Regions from separate parts of the Pseudomonas sp. ICMP 8385 genome, predicted to be linked through region 3. Evidence: riboswitches for the same ligand, from Rfam matches in the RefSeq annotation. Region 3 holds a riboswitch; each other region holds the start of a gene.
What was found. Region 3 has a riboswitch for cobalamin ahead of AO268_RS21360 (CbtB domain-containing protein). Riboswitches for the same ligand answer to the same signal wherever they lie in the genome.
Positions count from the first base shown of each region.

Region 1: linked by a shared signal. The riboswitch ahead of cobO (cob(I)yrinic acid a,c-diamide adenosyltransferase) and the one ahead of AO268_RS21360 (CbtB domain-containing protein) in region 3 are both predicted to bind cobalamin.
Region 2: linked by a shared signal. The riboswitch ahead of AO268_RS27055 (TonB-dependent receptor plug domain-containing protein) and the one ahead of AO268_RS21360 (CbtB domain-containing protein) in region 3 are both predicted to bind cobalamin.

Region 1 covers NZ_LKBY01000024.1:116,458-118,714, reverse strand. Annotated here, with positions in the region: gene AO268_RS05250 (cobyrinate a,c-diamide synthase) at 1-305, opposite strand, end outside; gene cobO (cob(I)yrinic acid a,c-diamide adenosyltransferase) at 302-913, opposite strand; cobalamin riboswitch at 993-1,240, opposite strand; gene AO268_RS05240 (PQQ-dependent sugar dehydrogenase) at 1,340-2,257, shown strand, end outside.
Region 2 covers NZ_LKBY01000135.1:30,809-33,065, forward strand. Annotated here, with positions in the region: gene AO268_RS27050 (DUF6543 domain-containing protein) at 1-755, shown strand, start outside; cobalamin riboswitch at 822-1,026, shown strand; gene AO268_RS27055 (TonB-dependent receptor plug domain-containing protein) at 1,118-2,257, shown strand, end outside.
Region 3 covers NZ_LKBY01000113.1:202,441-204,697, forward strand. Annotated here, with positions in the region: gene AO268_RS21350 (cobalamin biosynthesis protein) at 1-151, opposite strand, end outside; gene AO268_RS21355 (CbtA family protein) at 148-849, opposite strand; gene AO268_RS21360 (CbtB domain-containing protein) at 861-1,049, opposite strand; cobalamin riboswitch at 1,146-1,352, opposite strand; cobalamin riboswitch at 1,425-1,624, shown strand; gene cobW (cobalamin biosynthesis protein CobW) at 1,718-2,257, shown strand, end outside.

The sequences.
Region 1 (2,257 bases), on a different contig from region 3:
GGGGTGCCGTCGAACAGGCCCATCACGCCCTCGATCAGGATCAGGTCCGCCTCCCCCGCAGCTTCCCACAGCAGGCGGCGACTTTCCTGCTCGCCGACCATCCACATGTCCAATTGATAGACCGGCGCACCGCTGGCGCGCTCATGGATCATCGGGTCGAGAAAGTCCGGGCCGCACTTGAACACCCGGACCTTGCGCCCCAGGTTGCGGTGCAAGCGGGCCAGGGCGGCGGTGACGGTGGTCTTGCCCTGGCCTGACGCCGGTGCGGCGATCAGCACGGCAGGGCAATGGCGCGGCGGGTTCAAAGCTCGATGCCTTTCTGTGCCTTGATACCGGCCTGGAACGCGTGCTTGAGCATGCCCATTTCGGTGACGGTATCGGCCATTTCCATCAGCTCCGGCTTGGCGCCACGCCCGGTGACCAGCACGTGCTGCATCGGTGGGCGGGCTTGCAGGTCGCCAAGCACCTGGTCCAGGTCAAGATAGCCGTGCTTGAGCGCGATGTTCAACTCATCGAGCACCACCAGGCCGATGGACGGGTCCTGCAACATTTCCCGGGAGACTTGCCAGGCCGCTTCGGCGGCGGCGATATCGCGCTGGCGGTCCTGGGTTTCCCAGGTGAAGCCCTCGCCCATCACATGAAAGCGTACCTGCTCGGGGAAGCGCCGGAAGAACAGCTCCTCACCGGTGCTGTTACGGCCCTTGATAAATTGCACGACGCCGCATTGCATACCGTGCCCCATGGCCCGGGCCAGCATGCCAAATGCCGAACTGCTCTTGCCTTTGCCATTGCCGGTCAATACCAGCAGCAAACCGCACTCATTCGGTGAATTGGCAATGCGCTCGTCAATCACCGCTTTTTTGCGCAGCATGCGCGCCAGGTGGCGTTCGTCACGATCAGGGGAATCAGTCATGGCAGCTCTCCGTTGGGGCTGGACAAAAACGGCGGGCAGGAAAAGACAACAACATGAAGCCAAGCATCGCCCACCGTGATGCTGTTGGATGGATCAGGCCGGTCTCCGGGCTCATGAGGGGTGCCCTGTTGACCAGGGCAAACCGACGATGCACCTTCCCATATCGCGGGCGATACAGTGGCAAAAGCAGCGTCTTGACTCATTTACCGTTGCGGGGGCAGCGCCGGGATCGTGGCCGCACTGTAGAAAAGTGCGCGCACTCACCGGCTTCCCTGTTTCACTCGGTCGACGCGTACGTCACCGAGCACCTGAAACAAGCGGCGAAGGTTAGTGGGTTGGGGGTACAGCGTCAATTAAAGCCGGCCATACACTTGAACCATCGCCGCGCGCCAGGCCTCTATGGCTACAGGCTTTGAGGATAAAAACATGCACAAGACCCGACTCGCCCTACTGATCATGGCCGCAGGCGCACTCGCCGCCTGTGGCGAAAGCTCAACCTTGCAGGTATCCGATGGCACCGGGCCGTCGCCCAAGCTGCCGGAACCGAATAAAACCCTGATCCCCACCGTCAACATCGCCCCGGCGATTGGCTGGCCCGATGGCGCCAAGCCGACCGCGGCTGCGGGCACCCAGGTCGGCGCCTTCGCCGAAGGCCTGGATCACCCACGCTGGCTGTATGTATTGCCCAACGGCGACGTGCTGGTGGCCGAGACCAACGCGCCGCCCAAGCCGGATGATTCCAAGGGCATTCGCGGCTGGGTCATGGAAAAGGTCATGGGCCGTGCCGGTGCCGGTGTCCCCAGCCCGAACCGCATCACCCTGCTGCGCGATGCCGACCATGATGGCGTGGCGGAAACCCGCACGGTGTTCCTGGAAAACCTCAACTCACCGTTTGGCATGACCCTGGTGGGCAACGACCTGTATGTGGCCGATTCGGACAAGCTGCTGCGTTTCCCCTATCAACCGGGGGAAACCGCGATCAAGGCGCCCGGCACCAAGGTCATCGACCTGCCGAGTGGCCCACTGAACCACCACTGGACAAAAAACGTGGTGGCCAGCAAGGACGGCGGCACGTTGTATGTGAGCGTGGGTTCCAACAGCAACGTCGGCGAAAACGGCCTGGAAGCCGAACAGGGCCGCGCGGCGATCTGGGAAGTCGACCGGGCCAGCGGCAAGCAGCGGATTTTTGCTTCCGGGCTGCGCAACCCCAATGGCATGGCCTGGGAGCCACAAAGCGGCAAGCTGTGGACGGCGGTCAACGAGCGCGATGAAATCGGCAGCGACCTGGTGCCGGACTACATCACCTCGGTCAGGGACGGTGGCTTTTATGGCTGGCCATTCAGC
Region 2 (2,257 bases), on a different contig from region 3:
CCATGGCGGATCTGTTGCTCAACCTTGCGATGCTGGTGACCCATCGTCGAGCACGCCCCCTGCCCAGGCAGACCGACATACACCCGACCTCAGGGTTGGCCGAGACACCTCTGCGTGGTGGCCGCTACAACAGTATCGTAGAGGCACCCAATGGCGAAAAGGTCCGACGCATGATCGTCATGAAAGGCAACATGAAAAAAATGCAACTGGTCAAAGGCAACCTTTTTACCTTTGAAGATGAATACAAAGGCAAACCCCGCCTCAACATCAACGCCCATGGCCGCGACCTCAGCTTCACGGAGCAACTGCTGGGCAAGAGTTCAACCATCCTTTATGACGGCGCCGAGCATACCGCCGAACAACTACATGCCCATCTGCTCGCCAAAGGCATCGACCCCAGCCAGTTCGACAACGTTCGCTTGCTTGTCTGTTACTCCGGCAATGGCTCCGAGAACTCCTTTGCCGCCGAGTTCCAGAGGTTGATCAAAAAGCCGGTGAAGGCCTTCGTGGGGACCGTGACAGTGACTCCCAGCCCCGAACTGGTCACCTCCGAATTTGAAACCGGCACCCAGATGCACGGACCGCAAAACGGGCCGAAGCTGGTGAGTGACACCTACGCAGAATACGACAGTGTCGACACCGTCAAGGACCGCACGGGTATTTCCCTGATCCGCAACCCTCTGGAATACATTCTCTTCTCCTACTACCCCGTGTATTACCCGCCCCGCACGAGCGCTACAACGGCAAATCGCTGAGCACCCTCCAGCACGCGGCACTGGCCAATCGGTTCGTCGCATTGACGAACGGTCCTACGAATGTTCAGATGCGGCCCTGTTTCAGGTGCCGCATGCCGCCGTGCATGAGGTGAAACGGGAAACCGGTACGCTCGTTCGAGCAAGTCCGGTGCTGCCCCCGCAACGGTATTCGCGTGACCCCTTCGTTACACCACTGTGGCCAGAACGCCATGGGAAGGTGAAGGGTTCGATACGCGAGAGCCCGGAGACCGGCCTGGAATTTCTGTTTGGCATAATCCTGCGGTGGGCGGGCATGGGCCGGTGTCGGTGTGTGCCCGGCGCCTTCTCCTGCGTGCTTCTGCGAAGATACTTTCGAGAAGACTATGATTTTCCAACGTTCCTCTACCTCTGGCCCAACCCTGCTCCTGGGTTGCCTGTTCAGCCCGCTGCTGCTCGCCGATGACGCGGCCCTGGTGCTCCATCCGCAGACCGTTTCGGCGCCGTCGGTGGAATCCACCACCGTGGCCGAGATGGCCCAATACGGCAGCAAAGTGGCGATTGTCACCCGCGAACAGATTGAACGCGCCGGCCCCAGCGCCGATATCACGCGGGCGATGCAGATGTTTATCCCCGGTTTCTATGTCGCGCCCAAAAACGGCCCGTTCGACTACGGCACCTATTCCCTGCTGGGCGGACGCAATGACGACACCCTGATCCTGCTCGACGGCGTACGCCTGAACAACCGCCTGTACGGTGGCCTGTACCTGGACACCCTGCCGGCCAACGCCGTGGAGCGCATCGAAGTGCTCAAGGGTGGCCAGAGCCTGTTGTTCGGGACCCAGGCGGTGGCGGGCGTGATCAATATCGTCACGCGCAGCCCGCAGACCCGCGAGGTGTCCGGCGAAACCAACCTGGGCGTCGATACCTTTGGCGGCACCACCGGCGATGCCCGGGCCGAGCGGGTTTTCACTAACGGCCTGGGCGACCTGGGCCTGCTGGCCTATGTCAGCCATAACGTGTCCGAGGGCTACCAGCCGTTTCGCAACCGCGACATGAGCCATGTCAGCGACAAGAAACGTTCCTACGAAGTCACCACCCTCGGCGCCAAGGCTATCCAGTCTTTTGCCGATGACTCGCGCCTGGAGCTGTTCTACCAGTACTCCGACGCCAACCTGGACTTCGCCGGCGCCACCAACAACCGCAAGACCACCAACGACCGTGTGCAACAGATCGCCACGGCGACCTTCGAGCAACGCCTCAACGAGCGGCTGAGTTACTTCGTCAAGGGCCATATCAACGACTGGGACACCCGTTACTCGCGGGTCAACAACACCGCCGACGGCGGCACCCTGGTACGCAACCACAATGACTACTGGGGTTTTACCGACTGGGGCGTGCAGGCCGAAGGCAAGGCTGAGCTTGAAGGCGGGCATGTGCTGGTGTTCGGCTCCGACAACCAGTGGTTCAAGGGCCAGGACGATGTGCTGGTCATCGACAACAACCAGGCCGAGGCCCACGCCCTG
Region 3 (2,257 bases):
TGCCCGGTTCATCGCGCTTGTGGGCAATACTGGCCAAGGCGCTTACCTGGCCGGGGTCGATACCGGCCTCGGCCAGGGCGCTGCCGAACAGTTCCAGCAGAGCCTCAACCTGACAGCCACGCTGACAACCCAGGCCGACCGTCAGGATCATGCTGCGTATTGAACGTCGCGATTGCGGCGAAACAACCAAGCGCTGATCAGGCCCAACGCCAGCCAGAACGCAACGTTGGTCAGTTGCGAAGCGATCTTGAACTGCGCTTCCAGAGCTTGCGGGGCGAGCATCGAGTGCACTTCGGGCTGTGGCGCGCCAATCACATGGGGTACGGCCAGGATCGCGACGCCAAGGATCTTCAGCAACCAGTTGCGGCCAAACACAATCAGCGCAATGCCGGCAGCAGTGGAGGCTGCCGTGCCGATCCACCAGACCTGCCGTTGCGCCAGGTCCGCCGCCGCCGTGCCGGGCAGCTCAGGCGGCAACCCCAGGGTCGGCGCCAGCACAAACGTGGCGTAGCCGGCCAGGCCCCAGAGCAGGCCCTGGGCAGTACGGGTCGGCGCGCGCAGGGTGTAGAGGCCGGCGAGCATCAGGGCAAAACCTACGGCGACCACCAGGTTAGCGCCGGTGGTGGACAGCAGGCGCTGCCAGCCGTCTTCCGGCGCCCAGGCTTCGGCGTCGTGGCTGTGGGCCGCAGTGCCTGGAGCATGCTCATGCACCTCGGTCACTACCGGGGCGTTTTCAAAGGTTTCCGCCTGCAGAATCAACGGGGCCACCCAGAAACTTTGCAGCAGGGTCAGCAACAGGGCGGCCAGCAGGCCGGTGAACCCTGCGGTTTGCGCAATACGCTTGATCATGGCAGCAGGCCTCAATGGCACGGGAAGGCGGCGCTGTGGCGCGTATCGTGGGCGGCGTTGTGCACCGCCTCGATATGGGAGAACCCGGCGAAATACACCAGGCACGCACCGAGGATCGACGCGCCGATGGCGGCGGTCAGGCGTTGGCTCAAGGTGGCGTTGGTGCTGGCGGTGTGTGAGGTGCTGCTGATGATCGACATGGCACGTCCCTTTCGAGTGGCAGGGTGACACGAGCGCATGAAAACCCCGCGAGCCGGGCCCGCAGGGTTCTGAACAGCGCCCGCCCACCGCGGGTTTGTTATCTGATGGTTCGGGCCGGTCTCCGGGCTTGCGAGGGGGCTCTTTCGAGACCTGGAAAGCATCGCCTTCCCATGCCAAAAGCACAGTGGCTGTGACGCTTCGCTCGCTTACCGTTGCGGGGGCAGCACCGGACTGTCATGCAGGCATGAGTCACCGGTTTCCCGTTTCACCCTGTAAAGGGCACCCGAAACAAGATGTGTAGGAGAGCATGGGCGCGGGATGGCCGTCAATCCAAGCCGCGACCGCTTTTCAATTGACCCGTCCTCATGCACTGCGTAGCCTTGCACCTTCGAGGTTCTTCGACCCCGGTCGAAGCTAAGAAGGGAACGCGGTCCAAGCCGCGGCTGCCCCCGCAACTGTAAAGGGTTTATCTGACTGCCACGCCACTGCCAATACGGTGGGAAGGCGCAGCCAGCGCCAGCCGCAAGGCCGGCAAGCCCCAAGCCAGGAGACCTGCCTCGTCACCGATTTTCCATTTCAACCGGGCGGGGTGATCCGGTGACGAATCCTGCACCTGCGCGCCGCCGCAGGGCCAGTCGTCCCGTATGCCCGCCCCACAGGGCATCCGATGAAAACACTGGCCAAACTCCCCGTCACTATCGTCACCGGCTTCCTCGGCTCGGGCAAAACCACCTTGCTGCGCCATATGCTGGACAACGCCCAGGGCCGCCGCATTGCGGTGATCGTCAACGAGTTCGGTGAGCTGGGTATCGACGGCGAGATCCTCAAGCAGTGCTCCATCGGTTGCACCGAAGAAGAAGCCAGCGGCCGCGTGTATGAACTGGCCAACGGCTGCCTGTGCTGCACCGTGCAGGAAGAGTTCTTCCCGGTGATGCGTGAACTGGTGGCGCGCCGTGGCGACCTTGACCATATCCTCATTGAAACCTCTGGCCTGGCCCTGCCCAAGCCGCTGGTCCAGGCCTTCCAGTGGCCGGAAATCCGTAGCGCCTGCACGGTTGACGCGGTGATCACCGTGGTCGACAGCCCGGCCGTGGCCGCTGGCACCTTCGCCGCGTTCCCGGACCAGGTCGACGCCCAGCGCAAGCTGGACCCGAACCTGGACCACGAATCGCCGCTGCACGAGCTGTTTGCCGATCAACTGGCCAGC